DNA from 2 places in the Clostridium thermobutyricum genome. Region 1 is predicted to be linked to the other one. Evidence: a T-box and tRNA genes for the amino acid it is inferred to sense, from the RefSeq annotation. Region 1 holds a T-box; the other holds one or more tRNA genes.
The links. The T-box of region 1 lies ahead of gltX (glutamate--tRNA ligase). A T-box ahead of a tRNA ligase gene usually reads a tRNA of that ligase, here a tRNA-Glu.
Positions count from the first base shown of each region.

Region 1 (15,738 bases):
TCATATTCCTTATAACATTAATTTCTTGTGGAATATTCTCATTTAAATAATTTACTCTTTTTAATATTATCTCTTCATCTGAAACAGTATCTATTACATAATCTCCTGAATAAACTATATTATCATGATATGATTTTATATCTTTCCACATATCTAAGTTTTTTCTTAATTTATAAACAGGATTTGTAAGTTTCTCTAAAAAATCTTTATCTTTAGAATTCAATCTAATTATTATAGAGTTGTCTCCTTCAATTAAAGCAAGTTTACTATTATCATTTCCATTAGACTCTCTAAATTCTCTTGCTCCATATATATTTAAAATAGGTTCTATATTTTTTTCTTCTTCTGTTATTAATAACTCCTTAAAAAAATCTATTATTTGAACTGGGAGTATTTGAGTACCATCGCTCCATTTAATATCATCTTTAAGAATAAATTCATACTCAATATTATCATCTTTTATTTTAACTTCTTGTGAAAGTTCATTTTCTATTTTTCCATCACTATTTTTACTTACTAATGATTTACTTGTGGCTGTTATAATATCTTTCTCTCTCATAGAAAGATTTGTAACATCTCTTAAATCATTATTTATATTGCCTAAAGCATATGTAAATGCACTTACTTCTTTTGTATCTTGCTCTTGATATACATCTATAAAACTTAACAAAACTAGTCCTAATATTGTTGACCCTAAAACTGTTAATATTATCTTTTTTATCATAATATCTCCTCACTCTTCTTAATTATTATGATTATTAACATTTTTCTAAAATTGTAAACATATAGGTGAATAATATAGATTTATTTTGTTAAAGTTATATAATATTTATGATATAATTAATTATCACATAGGGGAGGTCTAGCGATGACTTTTTTAGTAGTCACAATTGCAATTATAGGTATAGTGTTTATGCTAACATTTATGTTTATTGGCATTTGGCTTTTCATAGTTGCATTAAAATCATACAATCAATTAAGATATAAAAATTATATACTTGAAAAGATAAATCAAAAATTAAGCATAATTGCTAATTCAAAAAAACATAGAGAAGAAAATGATTTTGTAGAAGATGTATCAGAACTTTTAGATATTTCAGAATTTGAAAACATTCAAGATTTTGAAAAAAGAGAGCCACGTTAATTAAACGTAGCTCTCTTTTATTTATCTAACAGCACTTAATATAAAAAATACTGAAGAAAAACTTATTCCTAAGCAAATAAGTGGATATATATATTTTTTAGTTCCAAGTTCCTCTAGCCAAAATTTTATTGCCCATAATCCCATAGTTATTCCTAGACATACTTGTAATGTAAAGTAGGTAGTAAACATATCTCCTAAGTATATAAATTGATATGAAGTTAAAAATGTGCATATTATTACTACTCCTGATGCTATACTCATAGCAATTCCTAATGCATTAACTAATTTCTTCATTCTTCAATCTCCTAAATCATGTTTTCAAATTCTTCTTCTGAAATAGTTTTTACTCCTAATTCCTCTGCTTTAGTTAATTTTGAACCTGCTTCTGCTCCATAAACAACAAAATCTGTTTTCTTGCTTACGCTTCCAGCAACCTTTGCTCCTAATGACTCTAATTTTTCTTTTATTTCTTTTCTTGAATATTTCTCCATAGTACCTGTAACTACTACAGTCTTTCCGGAGAATGCACTTTCTGTTATTTCTTTCTCTTCAAAATGAGGATTTACACCAAGTGCTAAAAGCTCATCAATTGTTTGAATTACTTTTTCTTCTTTAAAGAAGTCCATAACATTTTGTGCTACTATATCTCCTATATCAGGTACAAGAACTAAATCTTCAAATTTAGCATTTTTTAATCCCTCTATTGATTTAAATGTATTTACTAAATCCCTTGCTGTTTTAGCTCCTACATTTTGTATTCCTAAAGCATATATAAATGCTTCTAATGAACAATCTTTACTATTTTCTATTGCATCTAAAAGATTTTGTGCTTTTTTAGGACCAAACTTTTCTAATCCTATTAAATCTTCTTTATTTAATTTATAAAGGTCACATATTGATTTTATATCTAACTTTTCAAATAATTGTTCTGCTGTTCTTTCTGAAAAGCCTGCTATATTCATTGCTTCTCTTGAACCATAGTGAACTATTGTTTTAACCATTTGAGGTTTACAAGATAATGTATTTTCACAGAAATAATGTGCTCCGATTAAACTTAAATGGCTTCCACAAGCTGGACAAGTTTCAGGTGGTAATATTTCCTTTGATCCATCTATACTCTCTTGAACTGTCCCCATTATTTCAGGAATAACATCATTAGATCTTCTTACAAATACTTTTGAACCAATTCTTACTCCTTTTTTCTTTATGTCATCCATATTATTAAGAGTAGCTCTCTTTACAGTAACTCCTGCAAGTTCTACTGGTTCTAATATTGCAGTAGGTGAAACTCTACCACTTCTTCCAACATTCCATTCAACATCTAATAACTCTGTAGTTGCTTCTTGTGCTTCAAATTTATATGCAATTGCCCATTTAGGAAATTTTACTGTATATCCTAAAAGTTCTCTTGTTCTCATATCATCAATTGCTATTACAAGACCATCAATATCATAGTTTAAAGAAAATCTTATATTTTTTATATAATCAATTTCTTTTTGAATATCTTCAATTTTTGAACATTCAACAACATAATCATCCATTGGAAATCCTTTTTCTCTTATAAAATCTAACATTTCAACATAAGTTTTAAAAGGTTCACCTTCTTTGTAGCCTATATCATAAAAGAATGCTGAAAGATTTCTTCTAGCAGTTTCTTTAACATTAAGATTTCTTAATGCTCCTGCTGCCCCATTTCTAAGATTTTTCAATGGAGTAGTCGCTGTTTCATTATACTTTTCAAAAGCTTCTGTTGTCATAACAGCTTCACCATGGATTTCAAAAACATCATTTGAATTTATTTTTAATGGAATACTTTTTATAGTTTTAACTTGAGCTGTTACATTTTCTCCAACTGCTCCTGTTCCTCTTGTTGCTCCTATTTCTAATATTCCTTCTTCATTATAAGTAAGATTTACTGTAAGTCCATCAAATTTCTTAGTAACTATATATTTTAAATCGGGTAAATCTTCTCCTTTAGCTCTCATTTCATTTACGAATTTTAAATTTCTATTATGCCATTCTACTATACCTTCAATGCTTTGTGCTTTATCTAAACTCCAAAGTTTAGCTTTGTGAGTATATTTTGAAAATCCTTCTAAGATTGTATCTCCTACTCTCACTGTTGGAGAATATGGTAAAACTATTCCTAGCTCTTTTTCAAGACTTACTAATTCATCATATTTTAAATCATATTCTTTATCACTAACAGTTGGATTATCTAAGGAATAGTATTCATATGCATATCTATTTAACTCTTCTACTAGAGCTTCCATTAATTCTCTTTTATCCAAAGCTAATTACCTCCACTTTATAATCCTATAAATTTATTATACATTTTTATATTATTATTTATAAGAATATTTTTATTAAATTAATTCTAATTTAGCCATTGATAACATTAAATTCTTAACCCCTTGTTTATCAAATGCTATAGTAAGTTTTTTATCTCCATTAGATTCAGATACTGAAACTACAGTTCCAGTTCCAAACTTTTCATGTCTAACTTTTTTACCCAATGAAATATTATTAGCATTTGCTAAATTTCCTTTATTATTAGAATTTGAAGTGCTATATGAAATACTTGTTTTTCTTCCAATAGTATTTTGATTTCTTCCCATTATTTGATTTCTTAAACTATGTGGATTTGAATTTAATTTTGTAGGCGAATTATAATAATTTTCCCCTGTACTTCCACCAGTTATACTTCTTCCATTAACAAATTCTTTTAAATCAAATCTTATTTCGTTTATAAAATCTGATTGACTATATGAAGTTATTCTACCAAAAAGAAGTCTTTTTTCAGCTGAAGTCATATAAAGAACTTCTTTTGCTCTTGTTATTCCAACATAACAAAGTCTTCTTGATTCTTCCATTTGGCTTGGATCATTTATATCACTTGCACTTGGGAATAATCCATTTTCCATTCCAACCATAAATACATATGGAAATTCTAATCCCTTTGCACTATGAAGAGTCATTAAAACAACACTATCTGCTTCTTCATCAGCTTTATCTGCATCTTGAACAAGTGCCACTTGCTCTAAGTAATCTGCAAGTGTATTATTTTCTGGATTACTCTTTTCAAAATCAACAGCATCTGATACAAGTTCTTTAAGGTTTTCTATTCTACTCTTATCTTCTATTTCATTTGATTTTTCTAATTCTGCTAAATATCCACTTTCCTTTAATATGTTTTCTATTAACATTGAAGGTGGCATAGTTTCTGCAAGAATCATAAAATTATCCATAAGACTAGTAAACTTTTCAATTGAAGTACAATTTCTAGCTGTTAAAGTACTAATTGTTCTAACTTCACTTAATGCATCCCAAAGATTTAATCCAAACTCCTCAGCAAAAGTTTGCACTTTATCAATTGTTGCTGCTCCTATACTTCTCTTTGGAACATTTATTATTCTCTTTATACTTACATCATCTTGAGGGTTAACTAATACTTTTAAATATGCAAGCATATCCTTAATTTCTTTTCTGTCATAGAATTTAGTTCCCCCAATAATTTTATATGGTATTCCTCTTCTTCTAAAACATTCCTCAAATGTACGTGATTGAGCATTTGTTCTGTAAAGTACTGCAAAATCTCTATAATTTGCATTTTCTTCTTTTGAAATAATATCCTTTATTTCTCTAGCAGCAAAATCTCCTTCTTCTTTATCTGAAAAAGCTCTATATATTTTTATTTTACTTCCTGACTCTTGCTCTGTTCTTAATGCTTTATCTTTTCTTCTAGAGTTATTAACTATAACCTCATTTGCAGCATGTAAAATATTTCCTTTTGAACGATAATTTTGTTCAAGTTTTATAACTTTACAATCTGGATAGTCTTTTTCAAAATCAAGTATATTTTGAATATCTGCACCTCTCCATTGGTAAATACATTGGTCATCATCTCCAACAACACAAATATTCTTATATTTCTTAGCTAACATTTTAACTAATTCATATTGAGCACCATTTGTATCTTGGTACTCATCTACCATAATATATTGGAATTTATTTTGATAAAACTCTAATGTTTCTTCACTTGTTTTAAATAATTCAACTGTTTTAAATATTAAATCATCAAAATCTAAAGAATTATTTTCTTTTAATCTCTTTTGATACATTTGATAAATATCTGCTATTTTCTTTTCTCTAAAATTTTGTTCATGTTCTCTCATAAAGCTTGCAGGTGTTTGCATAGTATCTTTTGCTCTTCCTATTTTACCCATAACCTCTTGAAGTGTTATATCTTTTTCATTTATATTAAGTGCCTTCATACATTCTTTTAAAAGAACTTTTTGATCTGATGTATCATAAATAGTAAAACTTGATTTATAACCTAATTTTTCTATATCTCTTCTTAATATACGAACACAAGTTGAGTGGAAAGTTGATATCCACATTGAATCTGCTTTTTCTCCAATTATTGAACGTACTCTATCTCTCATTTCTTTTGCTGCTTTATTTGTAAATGTAATAGCTAATATCTTCCATGGGAATATTCCTAAATCATCTATCATATGTGCCATTCTATAAGTTAAAACTCTAGTTTTTCCTGAACCCGCTCCTGCAAGAATAAGTACTTGCCCTTCTACTGTACTCGCTCCCTCATATTGCTCTTTATTTAAAAGTGATTTTAAATCCAAATTTAAATCCTCCCTTCAAGGTATCTCTTATAATTAAGAAAGGTAAAAGCCCAGGATAACCTCCTAGACTCATACTAAATAATTTTTTATTATATAAACCTATAATTAATTACAAGCTTTATTTTTCTTATTTTAAAGTATAGCATATTTACTATCTAATACAAACATACATTCTAATAAATATTTACGTTTTTAAAATATTCAACACCAAAATCAACACATTCTCTTGCAGAAAATAATTTTATATTTGAAAGTCCTATTTTATCTTTTACTACATTATATTTTTCTTCAAAGTCTTCACCTGCAAACATAAATAATTCTGTTTTAAATTCAATATCTTCATAAGACTTAAATACTCTTTCTCCATTTTCAATTATTGGAGAAGCATTTATTGTTTTTTTCGCATTTCCTGCTCTATATTCACTTAAATGGAACATAGTATTTACGTCATAATCTACTCCTAATAATAAAATCTTAAAATCTAAATCATACATTTTTCTAAGTGGACTTCCTTCTCCTAAAGAATTCTCTAATGTATGTTCTTTTGTTATTTCTTCTGCTTCTTTTCCCCATGAAGTAAAGGAAACAGTTGGATGATAACTTCTTAAAACATCTAATCTTGTTCTAAAGTTTTCAGCTATTAATCCCATACCATATGTTTTTGTATTTTCTCTATCAAATGCAGGCATTTCTGCTCTTATCTTTTCAAACCATTCTTTTGGTACAGGAGGATTTCCCCAAAATATTGGATCACAAATGTCCCCACTATGAGCTGGCATAGAAATAGTTCCTTCTTTTGTTATAACTTCCATTAATGCTTCTACAACTGTTCTTTCCCCACCGCAAACAAATCCAAAAGAGCTTAATTTTGAATGAACAAGTATTTTATCTCCTGCTTTTAAACCTATTCTTTTAAATTCTTTTACTAAAAATGACTTTGTAACTACATCATTACTCTTATTAATTATCTCTTCTAATCTACTCATAATTTGTTACCTACTTTACTATAATATTAAATTCCTTTAAAAGTCCTAAAACCTCTGGCATAGAAAATTTTGCTTTCTTTATTTTATTTCTTTCTGGATTAATTGTATAATCTATTGCTTCTGAAAAGTCCGCCTTTGTTAAATTAGTATTTTCAAAAATTGATTCCTCTAAAGATGATTTAGTAAATTGTGCTTCTCTTAAATCACAATTCATAAAATCTGAACCTGCAACATTACAGCTTATAAATTTTGTTTTTGGAATTTTAAGACCAGTAAAATTACAACTTTGAACTAAAGAATTTTTAAATTCAAAATCTAATATAAAAGTATCGCATTTAGTAAAATCTACTCCAACTATTTTACAATCATTAAATAAGACTCCTCTAAGCTTTGAATTATCTAATTTAGAAAGTGTAAAATTACATTCTTTAAAAGTACATCCATCAAAAGTTGCTTCTATAAAAATCGCTCCTGTAAAATCACATCTATTAAAAGTGCAATTTTCAAAAACTAAATCACTAAATTCGTTATTTCTGCCTTCTATTTTATTAAAAACTTCACCATTATACTCTAATTCATTAAAATTACTTTCCATAAACTAACCCACTCTCTTTTTATTATTTTATCCTATTATTTTACCTCTTACTCTCATTTTTTTCCACATTTATTATTATAAATTGCTCTATTTTATAATTAGATATATAATTTATAAAAACATATAGAAAGGTCGTAATATAATGGACTATTATAAAGCTTTTGAAAAATGTAATCTTTGTATACGAAGATGTAATATAGATAGAACAAAAGGAAAAATTGGAGCTTGTAACTCTTCTGATAAAATAACTGCTGCTCGAGCTGAATTGCATTTTTGGGAAGAACCTCCTATTTCTTTAGAAACAGGTTCTGGAACAGTTTTCTTTTCTAATTGCAATTTAAAATGTGTTTTTTGTCAAAACTATGAAATAAGTCAAGAACATAAAGGAATTGAAATAACCACAGATAGACTTTCTGAAATATTTTTAGAACTTCAAGACAAAGGAGCTAATAATATAAATCTTGTTACTCCTACTCACTATGTTCCTAAAATAATAGAAGCAATAAAAAAAGCTAAAGCTAATGGTTTAACTCTTCCAATACTTTATAATACAAATGGATATGATTCTTTAGAAACAATAAAAATGTTAAATGGACTTATAGATGTTTATCTTCCTGACTTTAAATATTTTGATGATAAATATGCTATAAAATATTCAAATGCTAAAGGTTATAAAGATAATGTAATTGAAATTTTAAAAGAAATGTTCAAGCAAGTTGGAAAAAATAAATTTGATTCTAATGGAAGAATGATTAAAGGAATTATAGTAAGACATCTCATGCTTCCTGGACTTCTTTTTGATTCAAAAAAAGTAATTGACTGTATATACTCTACATTTGGTGATAATGTTTATATAAGTATTATGAATCAATATACTCCAATGTTTAAAGCTTTAGAATATAAAGAAATTTCTAAGCCTTTAAATCCTAAAATGTATGATTCATTAATTAGTTATGCTGCTGAACTGGGAATTACAAATGCTTTTATTCAAGATAGTGGTTCAAGTACAACTGATTTTGTACCTGATTTTAATTTTCAAGGTCTAAAAAAATAATGTTTTTATGTATCTTTTTATCAATTTATTTATATACTAAATTCTGAGGTGATAAATATGACAGAATTTAAACTTAAACCATTAAAATTTGCTTATGATGCATTAGAACCTGTAATAGATAAGGCAACAGTTACTATTCATCATGATAAACATCAACAAACTTATACTGATAATTTAAATAATGCTTTAAAGGATTATACTGGTCCTTTAAAAAATGCTAGTTTAGTTGATATTTTAAAAAACTTAGACGAACTTCCAGAAGATAAAAGACTTCCTGTTATTAATAATGGTGGTGGAGTTTTTAATCATGAATTTTATTGGGATGGACTTAATAAACCAAATAGTACTTCTCCACACGGAAATGTTTTAGAAGCAATAAATAAACGTTTTGGTTCTTTTGAAAACTTTAAAACTGAATTTACTAAAGCTGGAACAAGTCAATTTGGTTCAGGATGGGCTTGGTTAATACTTGATGAACAAAATGAACTTCAAGTAATTAATACACCAAATCAAATTTGTCCTATATCAGAAAATAATATCCCTCTTCTTACTATGGATGTTTGGGAACATGCTTATTATTTAAAATATCAAAATAAAAGACCTGAATATATAAATAATTACTATGAAATTATTGATTGGAATGTAGTTGAAGATAGATTTAATTCAGCTAAAAATTGTTAGTTAATTTAATAAATAATGTACAATTATGACTCTTAAAAGTGAAATATGCTATTTTTATTAGCTTATTCACCTTTAAGAGTCTTTTTAAATGCCTTTTTTCTCTAGATTTTTTTGTTATATTGGATTAAAATTAAAGGTAATTGTGTATTATATAAACATAAATTTTAACAGGAGGTGTAAGCTTTTATGTCAAATGAAAATATTTCATCTAACTTCATTAGAAATATTATTAAAGAAGACTTAGAAACAGGAAAGCACGATAGTATAATAACAAGATTTCCACCAGAGCCAAACGGATACTTACACATTGGTCATGCGAAATCTATACTTTTAAACTTCGGATTATCAGAAGAGTTTAAAGGTAGAACAAATCTTAGATTTGATGATACAAATCCAACTAAAGAGGATACTGAATACGTTCAGTCTATAGAAGAGGATGTTAAATGGCTTGGCTGTCAGTGGAATGAGCTTCACTTTGCATCAAATTATTTTGATACAATGTATGAAAAAGCTCTACTATTAATAAAAAAAGGCTTAGCATACGTTTGTGATTTAACTCCAGATGAAATTAAAGAATATAGAGGAAGTTTAACAGCTCCTGGTAAGGAAAGTCCTTATAGAAATAGAACTGTTGAAGAAAACCTTGAATTATTCGAAAAAATGAAAAATGGTGAATTTAAAGATGGAGAAAAAGTTCTTAGAGCTAAAATAGATATGGCTTCTCCAAATCTTAATATGAGAGATCCTATAATCTATAGAATTGCTCATTCAACACACCATAATACTGGAGATAAATGGTGCATCTATCCAATGTATGATTTTGCTCATCCATTAGAAGATGCAATTGAACATATAACTCATTCAATTTGTACTCTTGAGTTTGCAGACCACAGACCTCTGTATGATTGGTTTGTTCGTGAATGTGAAATGGAAGCTACTCCAAGACAAATAGAATTTGCTAGACTTAACATGACTAATACAGTTATGAGTAAAAGAAAGCTTAAACAATTAGTTGATGAAGGTGTAGTTGATGGTTGGGATGATCCAAGAATGCCAACTATATCAGGTCTTAGAAGAAGAGGATATACTCCAGAAGCTATTAGAAACTTCTGCTCTGCTATAGGAGTTGCAAAATCAAACTCTACTGTAGATTCTCAAATGCTTGATTACTTCTTAAGAGAAGATCTTCAACCAAAAGTTCCTACAGCTATGGCAGTAATTAATCCATTAAAAGTAGTTATAACAAACTACCCAGAAGGTCAAAGTGAAACACTTTCCCTAGATATTCATCCTAAAGATGAATCATTTGGTAAGAGAGAAATAACTTTCTCAAGAGAAATCTATGTTGAAAGAGATGACTTCATGGAAGTTCCAGCTAAAAAATATTTTAGATTATTCCCTGGTAACGAAGTTAGACTTAGAGGAGCTTACTTCATTAAATGTAATGAAATTATAAAAGATGAAAATGGAGAAGTTATTGAACTTAACTGTACTTATGATCCAGAAACTAAGAGTGGTTCAGGATTTACAGGAAGAAAAGTTAAAGGAACAATTCACTGGGTTGATGCAAATTCTTCAATTCCAGCAGAATTTAGATTATATGAACCTTTAATTTTAGATGATGCTCCTGAAAATGAAGGAAAACATTTCTTAGAACAAATAAATCCACACTCAATGGAAGTTTTCCAAGGATTTATAGAACCAAATGCAGTACCTGGTCTTAAGCCACTAGATAAACTACAATTAGTTAGAAATGGTTTCTTCTCAATAGATACTAAAAATACTACTGATGAAAAATTAGTATTTAATAGAATCGTTCCATTAAAATCATCATTTAAATTACAAAAATAATCCACAAATTTTGTAACTAATACTCCATAATAAATTTTTATTGTGGAGTATTTTTAATCTTTGATAAACAAATAAATTTATTAATATATTTTACTAAAGATAAATAAAAAGGAGTTTTTTTTTTGAGCTGTGATAATACTGTTGAATGTCCATGTAAGAATTTAAAATGTGAAAATAGAGGTATATGTTGTAAATGTGTTGCAAGACACTCTAATACTGATGTTCTTCCTGCTTGCTTAAGACATATTTCAAATATTCCCTTAAATAAATAAAAAATTTAATGCCACCTTATTAATAAGGTGGCTTCAATTATTTTTTAGGTTCCTTTGTAAGATCTTCAATTTTTGAAAGATTATTTTCTTTTTGGTTCAATTCATTTAATTTTGTATTATATGTATTTGTATCTTTATTAATGTTATTTCCAACTTGTACTTTGCTAACAATGCTAAGTCCATCAAAAAGTTTATTCCATTCAAAAATACCAAATGCTATTACTCCTATAACTACTAAACAACTAATTACCAAAATTATAGCTTGTTTTTTCATACTAATATCCTTTCAAAATTTTATTCTTATCTAAATTTTACCCTATAGAATCAAATAATAAATTTCTATATACTTAAAATTTTATTTCAATAAATAATTATTTTTACATATAAAAAATGACTTTTCAAAATTTGAAAAGTCATTTTTGTTTAAATAATAAAATTAATTTATATTACTCTAATTATAAGTTCATAAATTTTTGGAATCTTTCTCTAACTACATCTTCACCTAAAATTTGCATTATTGTATAAAGATCTGGTGTGTTAGCTCTGTGAGTTATTGCTGCTCTAACTGCTCCTGCAACATCTGATACCATTCCTTTGAATTTTTCTGGTTCTGCTTTAAATTCTTTTCTATTTGTAGCATAACCAAGTTCTATTGCTAATGCTTTTAAGTGTTCAAACCAAGCTTCTTGACTTTCTAAATTATGATTATAAGCTTTTGAATAGCTTTCTATAACTTCTTTAGCTGCTTCTAATGTTAAAGTTTTTGGTAACTCTATATCTTCTTTTCCTTCTTTATCAAACTCTTCGTCAAAGAAGTAGAATATTTTAGCTTTAACTTCATTCCATTTACCAAAGTCTTTTCTTGGTTTTGGTCCTTCTTTATCTATGTTAAATACTTCTTTCATCATATCTTCTTTAGCTGTTACTAAAGCGTACATTTCTGGGTCAAATTCTTTAGCCCATTCTGTATATCTTGAATAAACTTCATCAGCTTTCATTTTACAAATTAAGTTTTTACTTACGTCATGTAACTTAACTATATCAAAAAGTGCTCCTGATTTACTCATTTTTTCTAATGATACTTTAAACTCATGATAATCTACATCTGGATTTTCTGCTCTCCACTCTTCAAAGCTTGAATTGATTATGTTTAATAGATATTCTATAACACAAACTTGTGGATATCCTTCTTCTCTATAGTAGCTTACTGCACTTTCAGGGTCTTTTCTTTTTGAAAGTTTTCTTTTTGAACCATTTTCTGATTTCATTATAGTAGGAACATGAGCATAGTTTGGTCTCTTAAATCCTAAAACATCAAATAATTGAAGGTGAATTGGTAATGATGAAAGCCATTCTTCTCCTCTTATTACATCTGTTGTGTGCATTAAAGCATCATCTATAGCATGAGCAAAATGATAAGTTGGAAGTCCATCTGATTTTATTAAAACTATGTCTTGAACATTTTCAGGTAATGATAATTCACCTTTTATTAAATCAACTATTTCTACTCTATTTTCTTCTTTTCCTGGTGATTTTAATCTTAAAATATACTCTTCTCCAGCTTCAATTTTCTTTATAGCTTCTTCATCTGAAAGATTTCTATAAACTGCATATTTTCCATAGTAACCTGGAGTAATTTTTTCTGCCATTTGTTTTTCTCTTATTTCATTTAATTCTTCAGCAGTACAGAAACATGGGTATGCAAGACCTTTTAATATTAAATCTTTTGCAAAAGTATGATATATTTCTTTTCTTAAGCTTTGTCTATATGGTCCATAAGCCCCTTTTGACTCTTCTTCTCCTATCATACCTTCATCAAATTCCATACCAAAATTGTACATAGTTTGAATAGTATCTTCTATTGCACCTTTTACTTCCCTTTTTTGGTCAGTATCTTCTATTCTTAAATAGAAAATTCCTTCACTTTGATGTGCTAATCTTTCATTTATTAAAGCTGCATATACTCCTCCAATATGTTGGAAACCAGTTGGACTTGGAGCATATCTTACAACATGTGCTCCTTCTTTTAAATCTCTTGGCTTATAAGTATTGATGTATTCTTCTACTGTCTTATCCACATTTGGAAATATTAAATTTGCTAATCTTTCTTTCATCTTTAACACCTTTCTTTATATATTATGGGATTAATTATACCCTATTTTTTAGAAATTATTAAAATAAAAAAAGCCCTGTCATCCATATTTAGGACGAAAAGACTAACTTCACGCGGTACCACCTAATTTAGCTAAATTTTTAGCTCTCTTAATATCTCTATAAGGTGAGATTCTACCTAAGATTTACTACTTATAAAATAATTTCAATCTTATACTCCAAAGCTTCTTTCTATGATCTTAAATATTCTTCTCTCAGCAAATGAAGAACTCTCTTTAAAATAAGTTGTCATATACTCTTCTTTTTCATTGCATTTTAATATTAATTTATCTTAGGTAATTATACATCATTAATAATACTATTGTAAATACAGATTTAGTTCTGTTTAAAATAGCTATATAGACAAAAAAGATATTAAATTATTTAATTTAATATCTTTTTTATCATTTAAAATTCAAATAATAAAGCACAACCCTTGGGGCCAGGTTGTGCTAGCAATAAGCAATAAATAAAAAGGGGGCTATATATCCTTTTATTTATCCTCGGATACTATTATATGTTAACAAATTTACATTTGCAATATGTTAACTTATTTATTATTAATTTGCGAAATTTACTTTGATAATTTTTGTTATTTATATTTTTAAACCTTCTTAATATTTACATTTTATTAACAATTGCTAGAATTTTTTAAGATGTTCTATTTCTTCATCTGTTAATTCTCTATACTCTCCTTCTTCTAAATCTCTATCTAAAGGAAGCCCTCCAAATTCTATTCTTTGAAGATAAACAACCTTTTTATCTCTAGCTTCAAACATTCTCTTAACTTGATGGAATTTTCCTTCTTGAATAGTTACATTAATTTCTGAACCTTCATCAGTAGCTGATAAAATTTCAAGCTTTGCTTCTTTACATACATAACCATCATCTAAAGTTATTCCTTCTTTAAAAGCTTTAACATCTTCTTCTGTAACCTTTTTATCTATCTTGGCAAAATATACTTTATCAACATGCCATTTAGGAGATATAAGTCTATGATTTAACTCTCCATCATTTGTTAAAAGTAATAATCCTACTGTATCTTTATCTAATCTTCCAACAGGGAATGGCTCAAATGCTTGATAATCTACATGTAAAAGATCAATTACTGTCATATCTCTATTATCATATGTAGCTGAAATAACTCCATCTGGCTTATTCATCATTAAATAAATATATTCTCTATAATATAATTCTTCTCCATTAACTTTTATAATTGAAGTATCTGGATCAATTTTCATATTACTATCTTTAACTATTTCACCATCTACTTCAACAAACCCCTTTTTTACAAGTGATTTAACTTCTTTTCTACTTCCATACCCTAAATTAGAAATAATTTTATCTAATCTTTCCATTTTAGCACCTCCGTACTTTTTCTCAGTTCATTTTAACCTAAAAGAATTATAGTATCAACTTAATTAAATAAATAAGCTATGTAAAAAACATATATGATAATTTTCTTACATAGCTTTAATAATTATACTTTAAACTCTCTATAATATTTTAAAACCTTTGGAACATAATTTTGAGTTTCCTTAGGCATTTTATAAATGTCAGAAGGTGTTTTTACACCTCTTCTTTGTACTGTTCCATCTCCTGCATTATATCCCATAAGTGCCATTTCAACATTTCCATTATATCTTTTTAAATGCTTTCTAAGCTGTGAAACTCCACCTCTAATATTTTGATCTATATTATAAGGGTCTGTAACACCTTCTTCTTTAGCTGTTACAGGCATAAGCTGCATAACTCCCATTGCTCCTACACTTGAGGTACATTTAGGATTAAAATTAGATTCTGCTTTTATTACTGCAAGAACTAAATTTTTATCTACTCCATACGTTTTTGAATATTTATCAACAGATTTATATATTTCTTTTTTTACATCTGTCATATTACTATAATCAACTTTATTAGTATTTTCAACTTTTGTAGTTTCTTTATTGTTAGAGCTTGTCTCTAACTTTGAATTCCAATATTTATTATTATATGATTCCTTATTATTTAAAACTAATTTTAAATTTTCTAATTTTTCACCAACTGAAGTAGTCATTATTTTATTATTAATTTTGTCATCTTCTACTTTTCCCATAGATTCTAACATTGTTTGAAGCATAATTTGAAATTCAATCCCATCTCCTGATTGCTTTTTAACAATGTTATTCATAAGACCCATTTTCATAATTAGATCTGAATTTATCTCATTTAATTTCACCCTAATATTCCCCCATATTAAACTGTAAATTCAACTTCACAGTAATCTTCATAATTAACTCTTTTATAATAGCTCTTTGCAAGAACTAAAACTCTAAAAGTTCCTTCTGAATAAGGTATAAATGTGTAATAATTTTTCTTACT
Region 1 covers NZ_KB850956.1:2,346,734-2,362,471, forward strand. Annotated here, with positions in the region: gene HMPREF1092_RS10975 (ABC transporter substrate-binding protein) at 1-724, opposite strand, end outside; gene HMPREF1092_RS10980 (hypothetical protein) at 869-1,144, shown strand; gene HMPREF1092_RS10985 (hypothetical protein) at 1,166-1,438, opposite strand; gene ligA (NAD-dependent DNA ligase LigA) at 1,450-3,417, opposite strand; gene pcrA (DNA helicase PcrA) at 3,511-5,787, opposite strand; gene HMPREF1092_RS11000 (AAC(3) family N-acetyltransferase) at 5,961-6,773, opposite strand; gene HMPREF1092_RS11005 (pentapeptide repeat-containing protein) at 6,784-7,368, opposite strand; gene HMPREF1092_RS11010 (radical SAM protein) at 7,511-8,422, shown strand; gene HMPREF1092_RS11015 (superoxide dismutase) at 8,480-9,103, shown strand; gene HMPREF1092_RS11020 (glutamine--tRNA ligase/YqeY domain fusion protein) at 9,290-10,954, shown strand; gene HMPREF1092_RS17235 (hypothetical protein) at 11,077-11,226, shown strand; gene HMPREF1092_RS11025 (hypothetical protein) at 11,264-11,500, opposite strand; gene gltX (glutamate--tRNA ligase) at 11,682-13,340, opposite strand; T-box leader at 13,427-13,656, opposite strand; gene HMPREF1092_RS11035 (pseudouridine synthase) at 14,019-14,735, opposite strand; gene HMPREF1092_RS11040 (lytic transglycosylase domain-containing protein) at 14,858-15,595, opposite strand; gene HMPREF1092_RS11045 (triple tyrosine motif-containing protein) at 15,613-15,738, opposite strand, start outside.

Region 2 (15,738 bases), 480 kb from region 1:
CCTCTAGTTATATATCTGCTCTCTTTCTTAAACATCTTAATCCTCCTAAAAATAAATAAAGCTACCTAATTACTTTATTTTGTAATTAAATAGATACTTTAATTCTTGCTTTAACATATCTATAAACTCATCTGAAAATACCTTCTCTTTAATTGATTTTTTATTAACTCCATTAATTCTAGTTAAGTTACATCTAAACTTCTTGTAACATAGATATCATCACCTCTTACTGTATATTTATATACTGCAAATCTTATTTCTTCCCTTCTTTTTGACTTTACAAAGATTCTTTCTATGCAGTATGTGTAATCTTCATCTCTTAAACTAGCTTGTTTTAGAAGATTACAGTATCTAGTACTTTTTATTATTTCCTCTTCAACTTTTTAGCCACACTATCACCTCCTTATTCTAAAAGTATCTTAGAAAGTTCTTCATCAGCTATGACTACTACAGAAAAATCGCTAGAAAGTAAACATAGTGAAGAAGTATAATTAACTCCTTCACTACATATAATCTCATCTGTGTATTCTGGTAATATGTCTTTTAACATTCCATTTTTAAGTTCTTTAACATCACCTATATTTTCAACTACTAAAACATATCCTCCTAAATTTTTATCTATATCTCTGTTTTCTCCATAGTTTTCATTAAGTATATTCATAGCTTCAGAAATACTTTTAATTACTTCTATAGGATATCCTTTTAATTGATTTTTTAAATAAACCTTTTTCATTATAATTCTCCCTTCTAAGAAAGTAAAAAACTTTTACTTGTATACATAAATACAAGTAAAAGTTTGTTTTTCTAAGTTAATAATATATATTTAATTTATCTTTTAATATAGTAATTAACCTAATTCTAATATTGTAATTTAAAAGTGTTTTTGAAGATTTCTAAAAAAAATTTACGAACCCTCTTGTATTGTTCAATCAAATTATCTTCATTTTTAATCCCTTATATTCATGATATTTTTTTATCCATTATCATAGAAATAATATATAACACTAATACTGGTGCTACTAATAATGAAGTACATACTATACCAATACTTACTGAAATATTTGTAGCTATGATTCCTATAATCGGTCCACCTAAAATTTGACCTAAAGAATTTATTTGTCCATTTATAGAAAGCACAGTAGCTCTAGCTTTATCATCTATATGACAATTTAACCATGAACTGAATATAGGTTCATTTATAGTTCTAAAAGTATTTGTTGCTAAATAAGCTATTAACATTAAACTAAAGTTTCTTGTAATAGCAAATATCAACATAGATAATATATAAAATATATTTATACATAATAACAGCTTTCCGTTTTGTATCTTATCCTCATTCTTAAGCTTCTTTTCCATAAAATGCATTACTATAAAACTAAATATCATTCCTAAAATTCCAAAAATTCCAAACCAAGTTACTGGTTTAAAGTTTCCAAGCTTAGGAAGTATAGTATCTTGTAAAAAATGCGCATTAGAAAGTCTATCATAACCTTCACTTGATAATCCATAAAATAAAGTTACTGCAAGTAAAATCATAATTATAGATTTACTTTTTACAAATTTAAAACCAGATTTAAATGTATATCCCATCTTTTTGAATGTATTTAAATCCCCAGGAACAGATGGTTTAAAATTATTTTCTGGCATATATAACCATAAAAATAATGCAAGAATTATAAATAAAACTCCACTAACTATAATAGGAAATCTTACAGAGAAATTAGCTATTACAGTGCTTAGTACTATTCCAATAAATGCTCCTATCTGCCCTGCTTGTGCTCCCTTTATATAAATTTCATCTAAATCTTTATTCTTCTCTTCTTCCGCAATCCAAGCTTCAAGCGAGCCACTGATAAAAGTAGACCCTAATCCCCATACAATCTGTGCTACAAGTACGAAAACAAAACTAGAAATAGAACCTTCTAAAATAAATCCCACTCCTGTTAAAACTCCCCCAATAACAATAGATAGTTTACGACTATACACATCTGCAACTATGCCTGTAGGAATTTCAAATATAAAGCATGCTAATTCCAAAGTAGTTCCAACAATTATAAGCTGAAGTGGATTTAAATGAACTATTTCAATGTGATACACTATCATAACTGTAGATACTACCGAAAAACACATTGCTGTAATAGCTGAAAATAATAAATAAGTTTTATATGCTGAAAGTTTATTAACCATTAATCATCACCATCCTAGTATTTCTTAAAAAATTTGTTTGTTTTTCATAATCTTCATATTTAAATATATAAATCATCAAAATAATCTCCTTAAACAAAAAAAAGCTGTAAATGAACATAATTCACTTACAGCCTCATAATCATATAACATAAATATAAACATAAAATATAGAACTTTAATTATATAACTTATGATTAAGCTATTCAAATTAAAATCTTATACCATATCTATAAATATAGCAAAAATAGACATAAAAATACCGTGTTTAGAACACGGTTTTCCTATGCTGCAAATAAAGATGTAACATGCTCATTATAATACTGATTATTTTTAGAGTACATAAATAAACATGGTAATATCAATATTATCAATAATTGATTCTACCACAAATAAACCTTGAGTTATTCAAGATTTTTCATATACTTTTAAAAATAATCCTTATTCAGTTAATTTAATTAAAAATTACCTCTTTGCGCATATTTACAACACCTTTACATTTATATTTTTTATGCTTATATTTTAATATAATTATATTATATATAATTTTAAAAATTTTTTCAATGCTACAGATTCTGAAAAACAAATTCTAATTTTCTCAAGTAGTGAAAAATGAAGAATCTATAGAAGAATCTATAAATAAAATTAAAATACCCCACAAAAATTCAAACTTTAGATTTTTGTAAGTTTCATTGCAAAAATTAAAGCACACCTATCGTCCATTTATATATCCAATTCTATCCAAAACATCATTTATTTATGATACGGTTCATTCTTCATTATCCTAAATCCTCTATAAATCTGTTCAAGTAGCATAACTCTAAACAATTGATGTGGAAATGTCATCTTTGAAAAGCAAAGTTTATAATTGGCTCTCTTTTTAACTTCATCTGAAAGTCCAAGACTTCCTCCAATTAAAAATACTATATTAGAGTTACCCATTACTCCATTTTGCTCTATAAATTTTGAAAATTCTTCTGATGTAAGATTTTTTCCGCCCAAATCCATTGCTATTACAAAAGCATTTTCTTTTATTTTGCTTAAAATTTGTTTTCCTTCTTTTTCTTTTATAAGTTGTTCTTCTTTCTCTGAAGCATTATCTGGAGTTTTTTCATCATTTAATTCTATTATTTCCAATTTACAATATCTACTTAATCTTTTTGAATATTCATCTATTGCTTGTTTTAAATATTTTTCTTTTAGTTTTCCTACTGTAATTAGTGTTATGTTCATTATTCCTCCAATTAATATCCTAAGTTTTCATTTAAGAATAATACATGTATTCTATCTTTAAAGTTTTGTCTTTTTATTACTGAATATTCTTTACATATTCTTTCTGGACTCTTACAATCCATGCAATATCCAACTTTTGCACATGGAGTTTTTCTATCTAATCTTTTTGCATTAGCTGGTGCTGACATTAATCTATTTCTTTTTATTGCTTCATCAATATTTTTAACTATTTTATTTATTCCACATATAACTATTACTTTATCTGGTCCATAAAGCATTGCAGCTATTCTATTTCCATTTCCATCTACATTATATAATTCACCATCTTCTGTTATTGCATTAGTACTTGTAAAGAACGCATCTGCTGAAAATGTATCTCTATATATTTGCTTTATATCTTCTGGTGTAAGTCCTGGTTTTGCTCTATCTAAAAATTCATATCTTCCACTTCTTAAGTGTTCCATTATCCCTGCTTCTGCAAGTGTCATTGATCCTCCACAAGAAACAACAGAACCTTCATTAACTAACTCTTCTATTTTTTTAATTAAAGCTTCTCTTGACTCTATTAAACAACCATTCATATTATTATTTTCTAAAGCTTTTATTGTTCTTTCTATTTTCTTTTCATTTATCCAATTAACATTTTTGTCCATACATAATACCTCCTAAGTACTATTTTATTTAAACTTCTTTATATAGGAAATTTTTCCATGATTATATAGTAAAAAAGCCCATAATCATATTATGAGCTTTCCTTATATTAAAGTATTATTTTCCGCAACACTTTTTATATTTCTTTCCACTTCCACATGGACATGGATCATTTCTTCCGATTTTTTCTTCATTAACTACTGTTCCTGCTTTTCTATATTCAGTTGTTATCTCTTTTCTTTTTTCTACTGAGAATATAGAATCCCATTGTTTTAAAGTGTATAGATAATCAGCTTTAGCATCTAACATATTGTAGTATAATTTTTCAAAATCCATATCAAGTACTAATTCAGTATTAACATCAACTGTTTCTAAGTCATATGAATTTTTTAAACTATCATTTATACCATCAACAAATCCCATAATGAATTCATTTGTTGTATTATATTCTTTTGATAATTCTGCAATTGTAGTCTTTTTAACTTCTGTGTGTTTTCCTAATAAATCTTTGTATATAGCTTTTTCAATTGCACCATATTCTTGCCAGAAAGCTGCTTCTCCTTTAGTTTTTACATATTCAACTACCATGTCAGTCCAATCTGTGTATAAACTCATTTTAGTACCCTCACTTTTTTATAAATTTATTAATTTACTAGGTTCATGTCTATTGGCCATATATAATTTAACGTCCTCACCTAGCTTTATGCCTTGTTCTTGTAAAGTTGTAATAACTGTTTGATAAGCTAAATCTGGATGATTATTTGTTCCACTTAAATGACCTAAGAACACTTCTTTTCCTAATCCATACTTTATAAGTTGAACTAATGCTTCTCCACAATCTTCATTTGATAAATGCCCTATTTCACTAAGTATTCTTCTTTTTAGATTATATGGATATGGTCCAAATTTAAGCATATTAACATCATGATTACTCTCTAATAATATAATGTCTGAATCTTTTATATTATCTTTTATTTCTTCTGTAAAAGTTCCGAAATCTGTAGCTATACTTGCACATTTATCTCCACTTTTTATAGTGTATCCAACAGGTGCTATAGCATCATGAGGGATATTAAAAGATTTAACTTCTAAATCCCCTATTGTTACAGTACTTCTCTTATCCATAATTTTTATATTATGTTCTTTTATTTTTCCTAACGATTTTTCCATAGCTTCCCATGTTTTGTCATTAGCATATATAGGAATATCATACTTTCTTGAGACAATTCCTGCTCCTTTTATATGATCAGAATGCTCATGAGTTATAAATATCCCTTTTAACTCTTTAGGATTTTGACCTATTTTTTTTAATGCTTCGTCTATCTTTTTTCCTGGCATTCCAGCATCTATTATTATTTGGTTATTTTCATTACCTATAAAAATACTATTCCCACTACTTCCACTATAAAGTGAGCAAAATCTCATTTTCTTATCCCCCTGTTGTTTATTATTCTTCAACAGTTATTCTTTCGATTTTTGCACCTAAGCTTCTAAATTTATTTTCAATGTGAGGATATCCTCTATCTATATGTTCAATGCTTGTTATTTCTGTTTTTCCTGAAGCAATTAATCCAGCTATAACCATAGCAGCTCCTGCTCTTAAGTCAGTAGCTTTAACAACTGCCCCACTTAATGAATTAACTCCATCAATTATAGCAACTCTACCTTCAACTTTGATATTTGCTCCCATCTTTTTAAGCTCATCAATATGCTTATGTCTGCTTTCCCAGATTGATTCAGTTATTATACTTCTTCCTGGTACAACAGATAATAAAGTTGACATTGGTTGTTGAACATCTGTTGGGAATCCTGGATATGGCATAGTTTTTATGTTAACTCCTTTTAAGTCACCAACATATCTAACTCTTACACTATCGTCTCCCTCTATTATTTCAACTCCCATTTCTAAAAGTTTTGCTGATATTGATTCTAAATGTTTTGGTATAACATTTTTAATTGTTATATCTCCTCTTGTTGCTGCAGCAGCTATCATAAATGTTCCAGCTTCAATTTGATCTGGAATAACGCTATATGCACAACCAGTAAGCTTTTTAACTCCTGTAATTCTTATAACATCAGTTCCTGCACCTTTAATATTTGCTCCCATTGAGTTAAGGAAGTTTGCAACATCAACTACGTGAGGTTCTTTTGCTACATTTTCTAATGTTGTAACACCTTCTGCTAAAGTAGCAGCTATCATAACATTTATTGTTGCTCCAACTGAAACAACATCAAAGAATATGTTAGCTCCTTTTAATTGTTTAGCTTTTACGTGAACAGCTCCATGTTCTATTACAACATCTGCTCCTAATGCTTCAAAACCTTTTATATGTTGGTCTATAGGTCTAACTCCTATAGGACATCCTCCAGGTAATTCAACCTTAGCTTCTTTAAATCTTGCTAAAAGCGCTCCTATAAAATAATAAGAAGCTCTCATTCTTCTAACATCTTCAGTACAAGCATTAACTGTATTAACACTTGTGCTATCTATTTCTAATGTATTATTATCAATTTTTTTTACTTCGCATCCTAAACTTGAAAGAATTCTATCAAGGCAATGTACATCTTCTATATCAGGCACATTATCTATAAGACATTTACCTGAACTAGCAGCTACAACAGCTGGTAAAATTGCAACAGCAGCATTTTTTGCTCCGTTTATTTCAACAGCCCCTTCTAATTTTCTTCCTCCATGTATAACTAATCTTTCCATCCAATTCACCCTTATTAATAAGATTATATATATGATTAATTTCCCAAATCTCGTTTATTTTTTTCATCTAATTATTTTTTAAATCATCAAATAAAATAGGATATTTACACATTATAATCCTATCATAATTATTTAATGTACGTTTATCATTATATCATAAACTTTTGTTAATGAAATATTTTTTTTTATATTATTAAAAATGAGATTAATTATTTACATATATTATCGATTTTATAAAAAAATTGAGGCTTTTACCTAGTAATTTAGCAATTTAATATTTCAATTTTGTAAACTTAGTGAACTTTGGTACTTTAAAAGTTCACTATTTTTCCTTTTATTTCCATGTAGTGTTACCCCCTATTCTTTTATTCTAAGTATTATGTTATAATTTATAGAAAAGTTTGGATTAAAAATTTAAAGAATTAGATTAAGAGAGGTTGAATATGAAATATTATATCGTTGCATTATTAGATGAAGCTTCTAACGAAGCAATACTAGATACTCAAAAATTAATGTCAAAGAAATTTAGAGCTAATAAAAATATTCCTAATCCTTATATTGCATTAGAAATATTAGATAATCCTAACATTGAAAAATTAACTGAAGTAGTATCTAAAGTTCTATCACCTTATAAAAAATTTAAGGTTGAGTTAACAAACACTCTTTTTGTTTCAGAAGAATGCAAAACATTAAACTTAAAATTAGATAATAGAGGTTATATAAAGAAAATTTTATATTCTCTAAATGATATGCTTAAATTACATGGTTTTAATGTAAAAGACCCTGATGCAACTGTTCTTTCATTAACTCTAGCTAATTTTAATTATTATCCAAGAGATATAAAGAAAAAATTATCTGAAAATCAAACTCTTCTTAACACTGAAGAAAAAACTCTTAAAGTTACAGGTTTTCAAATTTGGAAAATGCCTCACAATAAACATGAAATTAAATTAAAAGATTTCGAATTAAAAGTCTTCTAATTAAAAATATATATAATTTATAGCTATCTAAAATCAGATTTTAATTACATATCTACTTTAGATAGCTTTTTTATTTCAATATTTTATTTAAAATTGATAATTTCTTTTACTATTAACACATATTATTGCTTATTAAGAATTAGATTTTCTTAAATTTTGTGAAAATTTCAAAATTTTTTTCATGTATTCGTTTTCCCAGCTTTCCTTATATCAAAACTTTTTGTAAAATATATTAAGATGATTGTCTGTAAAGCCAGGAGGGGTTTTTTATGTTAATATGTGATTTATTTAATATCCAAAGAAATATAGATTCAAATATTTCAATTAATGAAAATCTAAACAATTATAAAATAACAGCAAGAAAAAACTTAGAACTTCATATAAAAATAAGTGATCTTGCAAATGAAACTAAATGTTACACTTATACAAATGATAGTGATTTAGAGATTGATGAAGATATAGTTTTAAGAAAATATATATCTTGTTTTCAACAAATACTTTCTATTGGTATCGACAATAAATATGATCAAGTTTTAGAAAAAATAGACGTAGCCCCTAGTGACTATTGCTTAAGTGATCAATTTCTTAACTTATACATAGATATAAATGATTTAATAATATCTAAATCAGAAGATCACTTTGAAACTCTTTGTGAAGACTTTTTAAGCATCGGATTACAACTAGGATTTGAAGAAAATAAAATAATAAATGCCTTTAAAGAATACGCAGCATAAATACTAATAATTGCTATAAGTTAAACTTATAGCTTTTTTTTTACATTTTTTATTATCATCTTGTAAATACTATTTTGGAGGTGATAAAAAAATGATTGGTGTTATAATTGCAATAATTTCTGGATGCTCTATGGCTCTCCAAGGTGTTTTTAACACTAGATTAGGTGATAAAATAGGTGTTTGGGAAACAAACTGTATAGTTCAATTAACTGGACTAATATTGACATTAATAGTAACTATATTTTTAGGAAAAGGAAGCTTCAAAGCTTTAGGTACTGCAAATAAAATTTATTTATTAGGTGGTGCCTTAGGAGTTGTAATAGTTTTTACTGTTATGCAAAGTATAGGTACATTAGGAACTACTTACGCAACTTCTATAATATTAGTATCACAATTACTTCTTGCATCTTTAATAGATGCTTTTGGTTGGTTTGATGCTAAAAAGATTAATTTTACCTTAAAAGAATTCATTGGAGTTGCAATAATCATAGTAGGTATTATAGTATTTAAATGGAAGCATTAATCTATTTAAGGAGACTATAAATGAATTTTTTTAAAAACATACACTTTTTATCAAAGTTAACATATAACAACATAAAAGAATACTTTAATGAAAGAGAAGTCGTAAAAAATGATGAGATATTAACAGATTCTATTCATTGGTACGGACATGCAACAACTATTATAAACATATCAGATAAACTAATACTTACAGATCCAGTATTATCAAATAGACTTGGATTTTTTAAAAGAGTTGTCCATAAACCTCTTGAACTTAAAGACTTAAAATTTGATTATATTTTACTTTCCCATGGACATATGGATCATATGCACTTTCCATCTTTAAAAAAATTAAATAAAGATGCTATTGTCATAGTTCCTAGAGGATATAAAAAAATCCTTAACTTCCTTGGATTTAAAAATGTTATTTTACTAAGACCAGGTCAAACATATGAAGATGATTTTATAAAAGTTACTTCAATTCAAGCTAAGCATGATGGTAGAAGATTTTATGTTGGTATTGATATAGAAAGTAATTCATACTTAGTAGAAGCTAGTGATAAAAAGGTTTTTGTTGCAGGAGATACTGCAATGACTAATAGATTCAACAATATAGAATGTGATGTTGCTATAATGCCTGTAGGATGTTATAAGCCTGAAAGGTTTAGTTATATGCACTGTTCTCCTCAAGAAGCATATAAAATGTTTAAGAATATGAATGCAAAATATATGCTGCCTGTTCATTATAAAACATTTAAAATATCTCTAGAGAATTTTGATGAAACATATAATACTTTAAAAAATTTTAATGATAATAACGTAAAAATTCTTGATATAGGAGAAACATTAAAATTTTAATACAAATTAATATTAACACTTATTACTCCTCATTAATAAAATGTTAGTGTAACAATTAATGTAGGAGTATTTTTATGTTTAATTTTAAAAACAAGCTTGACTACAATTTACAATTATCATTAAACAGCAATGTTTATAAAAAGTATCGTGTCTTTGTAAAATGTAAAAACTTATTTTCATCTGTGTTAAAAAAAATATCATCTATGAATGATGCTTTAATATATCCAATAAAACCATGCAATTTAATCTCTTGTAACTTAAGTAAGAGAGAAATTATAGCAATTTCTGAATATCCAGAAGTTGAATCTATATATTTTGATGAGTACTTATTTTTATGTGGTATGAGTGTATCTAACGCTAATAACTATCATAAGCTTACTTCCAAGTTAAAATTTTCTGGCAAAGGTGTAACTATTGGTATTGTAGATAGTGGTGTTTATCCTCATATAGATTTAACTAGACCTAATAATAAGATAGAACATTTTGAAGACGTAATATCACATAAAAAATTTCCTTATGATGACAATGGACACGGTACAGCTTTAGCAGGGATAATTTGTGGAAGCGGAGTTTCATCTAATAATATGTGCACTGGAATTGCTCCTCAAAGTAGTATAGTTTGTTATAAAGCTTTTGATGCTTTAGGAAAAGGTTATGCCTCTGATATACTTTTTTCTATATGTCAATTAGTTGATAAGTCGGATGAATTTAATATAAAAGTTCTGTGTTTACCATTTGAAATGCTTTCTAATAATCATAGAATTTTTAATTCTTTCAATAATATTTTTGATTATGCTTTATCTAAAAATATTATTCCTGTAGTTCCAAGTGGAAGTATAAATAATTCTGAATTTGGAATGATGGGAATAGCTTTATTAAAAAATTGTATAACTGTTGCAGGTATGTCAACTGTTAAAGAATCAAAACCATATACGTATTCTTCTAAATCACTCTATTCTAAACTAAAGAAGCCCAACTTTGCTTGTGCATGTGATCAAATATCAACATTAAATAGTGATATATCATATATTTCAGAAAAAAATGGTGTTAAAGTTTATCCTAGAAATATTGATGCCAAATATAAATCCTATTCAGGAACATCATTATCTGTAGCATTTGTTTGTGCTATATGTGCAATACTTTTTGAATATGATTCTACTTTAAAATTAGATGATATAATTTCTTTAATTAATTTATCTTGTTCAAACTTTAAAGAATATGATAAAAATTTAGTTGGTAGCGGAATAATAAATTTAAATAGACTTTTAGAAAAATAAAAATTTAAGACCAAAAGATAAATATCTTTTGGTCTCTATTGTTATTCTCCTATATAATTTTGAGGATTAATAGGCTTATCATTTATTCGCATTTCAAAATGTAAGTGTGGCCCTGTGCTTCTTCCTGTATTACCTACAGTTGCTATCTTACTTCCACCTTCAACTTTATCTCCAACATTTACGTTAAATCCATTTAAGTGAGCATATCTGCTTTCTAATCCATTTCCATGATCTATTATTATTATATTTCCATAACCATCTTTTTCATAGAATTTTGATTTAACTGTCCCATCTAAGCATGATAATACATCATCTCCAAGACTTTTTCCTATATCAATCCCCTTATGAAATTTTCCCCATCTTTCTCCAAAGCTAGATGTAACTACTCCTCCACAAGTTGGATGAAAAAACATAAGTGGTTTTCCGTTAACAGTTTTAACTTTTCCTTGTGATTTATTAGCGCTCTCAACATTTGTTTTTCTATCATAATTATTTAGAGCATTTACTGCAATACTCTCATTCATAAAAGAATTTAAGTACGCTAAACTTCCTATTAAAATTGCAGTTATTATAGCAAATTTAATAATATTGTTTTTAAAATTTCTCGAGTACATTTAATTAAATCTCCTTTTTTAAAATTTTATCGACTTTTTTAAATTAACCAATTTATTTTCAATTTATACCTCCTTATTTTTCCTTTAAGTTGTTATAGTTTAATGTCTTTGTTATAATTAGCTTAAATATTAGGAATACTAGTAATCTAGAATACGCAATTTTGTGAGGTAAAACTAATGAGTACTTTTGTATTAAAAAATAAAGCTTTAAATTATACTCCTGTAAGCAATGTGTTTATAGAACAGTATATGCCAAAAGCTAGAGGAGAATTTGTAAAAGTTTATCTTCTACTTCTAAAACAAAATATGAATGGTGAACCTGGAATAGGTTCAGAAATAATGGCAAGAATGCTAAATCTATTAGAATCAGATATAATGAATGCCTTACACTACTGGAATGAAGAAGGATTAATAAAATTATCCCCATTAGATAGATTAGGAAACTTTAGTATAGAATTTTTACCACTTGATTCAGAAAAAGCTATTGAATCAGAAGAAGACGAAAGTATCTTAAATTCTTTAACTGAACCAGATATAACATCAATGCTAAAAGATGTTGAAAAAATCCTTTCAAGAACTTTGAATTATAAAGAAATGCAAATATGTATTGAATGGAATAAGAAATTCTTATTTACTACTGAATTAATAACACTTTTAGTAGAATATTGTGCTTCAAAAGGTAAATCACACTTTAGATATATGGATACAGTTGCTTCTGCTTGGAATGAAAAGAATGTAAGAACAGTAAGTCAAGCACAAACTCTTATAGCTAAGGAAGAAGATAAGTGGAAGAAAATAAAAGAAATTTTAAAATATCTTGGTATAAAAAATACAGATTTAATGAAACCTCAAGAAGATATGCTAGAAAAATGGTTGTTTATATATAACTTTAAACTGGAAATAATTCAAAAAGCTTGCGATAGATGTTTCCAAAGATTAAATAGAGCTGATTTTAAGTATATAGATAGTATTCTTACTGACTGGAATAAAAATAACATAAGAACTGTTACTGATATAGAACTTAAAGATATAAACTTTAAAAAAGCTCAAGGAAATAAAACATTTTACAAAAATCAAAATCAATCAAATCAAAAAATCAAAAACTTTAGAGAGAAAAATTATGATTATGATGCTCTTGAGCGTGAATTATTAGGGTGGGATGATTAATGATTAGTGGATATCAATCCGAAATATTAAAAGAATACGAAGAAATAAGATCAATAGAAAATAAAAATTTAAAGGAAAGAATTAAAGAAATAAAAGATAAGCATCCTGAAATAATGGAGATAGATGATGAGATAAAAAAGCTTTCTGTTAAACTTCCTTTATTAATTTTAAAATCTACTACAACTGAAGAAGATGTTGAAAAACTTAGAGATAAAATTTTTGATTTAAGAGCTAAAAAACTAGAGGCTTTAGTATCTAAAGGATATTCTCCTGAATATTTAACTATTCATTATAGATGTAAGAAATGTAGTGATACTGGATACATAGGAACAAAACGCTGTGAATGCTTTAAAGATAAACTTATAAAACTTCATTATAAAGATTCTAATTTACAAAGCATATTATCAAAATATAATTTTAATGATTTTGATTTAAGTTTATTTCCAAATAAAACAGATCCAAGTTATCCAACTCAAAAATTTACGCCATTTGAAAATATGCAAAGAATCTATGATTTTATAGTTTCTCAGTATATTCCTAACTTCAATAGAACTGACGTAAATTTATTATTTTCTGGAGCTGCTGGTACAGGAAAAACATTTCTATCCTATTGTATAGCAAAAGAATTATTAGATAGAGGATATTTAGTAGTTTATAAAACAGCCGATGAACTTATAAGAATTTTAGCAGATATAAGATTTAATAAGAATCAAAATCTAGATGATTTAATTACTAATTGTGATTTACTTATAATAGATGATTTAGGTTCTGAACAAATCACAGAATTCTCAAAAACTGAATTCTTTAATTTGCTTAATAAAAAACTTCTTTTAGGAAAAAAAATGCTTATATCTACAAATCTAGTTGCAGATGATTTAGATGATCGTTATGATAGGCGTACATCTTCAAGATTAATAGGTAATTTTAAATTTATGAGATTTTACACTTATGATTTAAGAATAGAGAAAAAACGTAGATTAAATATGAGAAATAGAAAATAGGAATAAAATATAAAACTAAAATTAGATTAAAATATAAAATTAAGCTATATAAATTTCAGTATTTATATAGCTTTTATTTTTTCAAATTATAATTATATATTTATTAAATATATAAAATATTATTACTATTTTACTTTTTTCACTTTAATTATATATGTAAATAAATCTTATATTTTATATAAAAAAAGAAGTAAGATTAAATCTTACTTCTTTGGCGACTCAGAAGGGGCTCGAACCCTCGACCTCCGGCGTGACAGGCCGGCACTCTAACCAGCTGAGCTACTGAGCCATATAAAAAAAATGGTGGTCACAACAGGGATCGAACCTGTGACCCCCTGCTTGTAAGGCAGGTGCTCTCCCAGCTGAGCTATGCGACCTAAAAATTGGTGACTCCTAGGGGAATCGAACCCCTGATACCACCGTGAAAGGGTGGTGTCTTAACCGCTTGACCAAGGAGCCATATTAAATTGGAGCTGGCAATAGGAATCGAACCTACAACCTGCTGATTACAAGTCAGCTGCTCTACCGTTGAGCCATGCCAGCAAATTGCATTTTGATAAGTATTGTCAAAATATTTTTATAAATTATATTGGCGACTCAGAAGGGGCTCGAACCCTCGACCTCCGGCGTGACAGGCCGGCACTCTAACCAGCTGAGCTACTGAGCCGTATTATAATTTTAATGGTGGTCACAACAGGGATCGAACCTGTGACCCCCTGCTTGTAAGGCAGGTGCTCTCCCAGCTGAGCTATGCGACCAAAAATTGGTGACTCCTAGGGGAATCGAACCCCTGATACCACCGTGAAAGGGTGGTGTCTTAACCGCTTGACCAAGGAGCCATATTAAATTGGAGCTGGCAATAGGAATCGAACCTACAACCTGCTGATTACAAGTCAGCTGCTCTACCGTTGAGCCATGCCAGCAAATTGGTTTTAATTTTTTATAAAATTATATTGGCGACTCAGAAGGGGCTCGAACCCTCGACCTCCGGCGTGACAGGCCGGCACTCTAACCAGCTGAGCTACTGAGCCATATTATAATTTTAATGGTGGTCACAACAGGGATCGAACCTGTGACCCCCTGCTTGTAAGGCAGGTGCTCTCCCAGCTGAGCTATGCGACCAAAATGGTGACTCCTAGGGGAATCGAACCCCTGATACCACCGTGAAAGGGTGGTGTCTTAACCGCTTGACCAAGGAGCCATATTTCATTTGTGTTCTGCGCTCTTATTTGTTTCGCGCTGACCACATAGACTATATTACATAAAATCATTTTAAGTGTCAACACTTTTTTTAAAAAATATTTTTTTTTTATTATTTTTAACACTAATCTTATTATGTAAAATCTTCGTAAACTTAGTATTTACAAGGCTTATCTCATTTTTTATTTTTCTTTAATTTTTATAAATTTTATTATGTTCTTTTTCATTATTTTTTATTATGTATAAAAATTTTTTTATTAATTATATTTTTTTCTAATGATTTTTATAATTTATTTTTCTACTTATTTATATATTAACGCCATTCAATTACATAGTAAACCTAACTTTCTTTATTTAAAATAATATTTTTTATATCTATAAAAGAAAAATATTTTTCTTTTATAGATATAAATACGATTTTAATTATTTTTTATTTACTTAACTATGATAGAATTTATTTAAATACATTTTAAATGAAGGAGAAATTTAAATATGATTTATCACTATTTAATAATAGTTGGTGGTGGAGCCTCTGGACTTATGTCAGCAATCCTAGCCAAAGATTATGGTATAGATGTAGCAATAATAGAAGGAACTGATCGTGTTGGTAAGAAAATTCTTACTA
Region 2 covers NZ_KB850956.1:2,824,018-2,839,755, reverse strand. Annotated here, with positions in the region: gene HMPREF1092_RS17590 (DUF960 family protein) at 1-35, opposite strand, end outside; gene HMPREF1092_RS13350 (hypothetical protein) at 404-733, opposite strand; gene tetA(P) (tetracycline efflux MFS transporter TetA(P)) at 961-2,187, opposite strand; gene rlmH (23S rRNA (pseudouridine(1915)-N(3))-methyltransferase RlmH) at 2,938-3,417, opposite strand; gene HMPREF1092_RS13335 (lactate utilization protein) at 3,429-4,070, opposite strand; gene HMPREF1092_RS13330 (SEC-C metal-binding domain-containing protein) at 4,186-4,683, opposite strand; gene HMPREF1092_RS13325 (MBL fold metallo-hydrolase) at 4,702-5,493, opposite strand; gene HMPREF1092_RS13320 (UDP-N-acetylglucosamine 1-carboxyvinyltransferase) at 5,516-6,781, opposite strand; gene HMPREF1092_RS13315 (hypothetical protein) at 7,225-7,761, shown strand; gene HMPREF1092_RS13310 (dUTP diphosphatase) at 8,031-8,495, shown strand; gene HMPREF1092_RS13305 (DMT family transporter) at 8,587-9,018, shown strand; gene HMPREF1092_RS13300 (MBL fold metallo-hydrolase) at 9,039-9,854, shown strand; gene HMPREF1092_RS13295 (S8 family serine peptidase) at 9,929-11,131, shown strand; gene HMPREF1092_RS16610 (M23 family metallopeptidase) at 11,173-11,745, opposite strand; gene HMPREF1092_RS13285 (DnaD domain protein) at 11,923-12,912, shown strand; gene HMPREF1092_RS13280 (ATP-binding protein) at 12,912-13,913, shown strand; tRNA gene HMPREF1092_RS13275 (tRNA-Asp) at 14,126-14,202, opposite strand; tRNA gene HMPREF1092_RS13270 (tRNA-Val) at 14,215-14,290, opposite strand; tRNA gene HMPREF1092_RS13265 (tRNA-Glu) at 14,298-14,372, opposite strand; tRNA gene HMPREF1092_RS13260 (tRNA-Thr) at 14,382-14,456, opposite strand; tRNA gene HMPREF1092_RS13255 (tRNA-Asp) at 14,504-14,580, opposite strand; tRNA gene HMPREF1092_RS13250 (tRNA-Val) at 14,596-14,671, opposite strand; tRNA gene HMPREF1092_RS13245 (tRNA-Glu) at 14,678-14,752, opposite strand; tRNA gene HMPREF1092_RS13240 (tRNA-Thr) at 14,762-14,836, opposite strand; tRNA gene HMPREF1092_RS13235 (tRNA-Asp) at 14,868-14,944, opposite strand; tRNA gene HMPREF1092_RS13230 (tRNA-Val) at 14,960-15,035, opposite strand; tRNA gene HMPREF1092_RS13225 (tRNA-Glu) at 15,040-15,114, opposite strand; gene HMPREF1092_RS13220 (BaiN/RdsA family NAD(P)/FAD-dependent oxidoreductase) at 15,606-15,738, shown strand, end outside.
Region 2: it encodes a tRNA-Glu, which carries the amino acid that the T-box ahead of gltX (glutamate--tRNA ligase) is inferred to sense. The anticodon was not compared.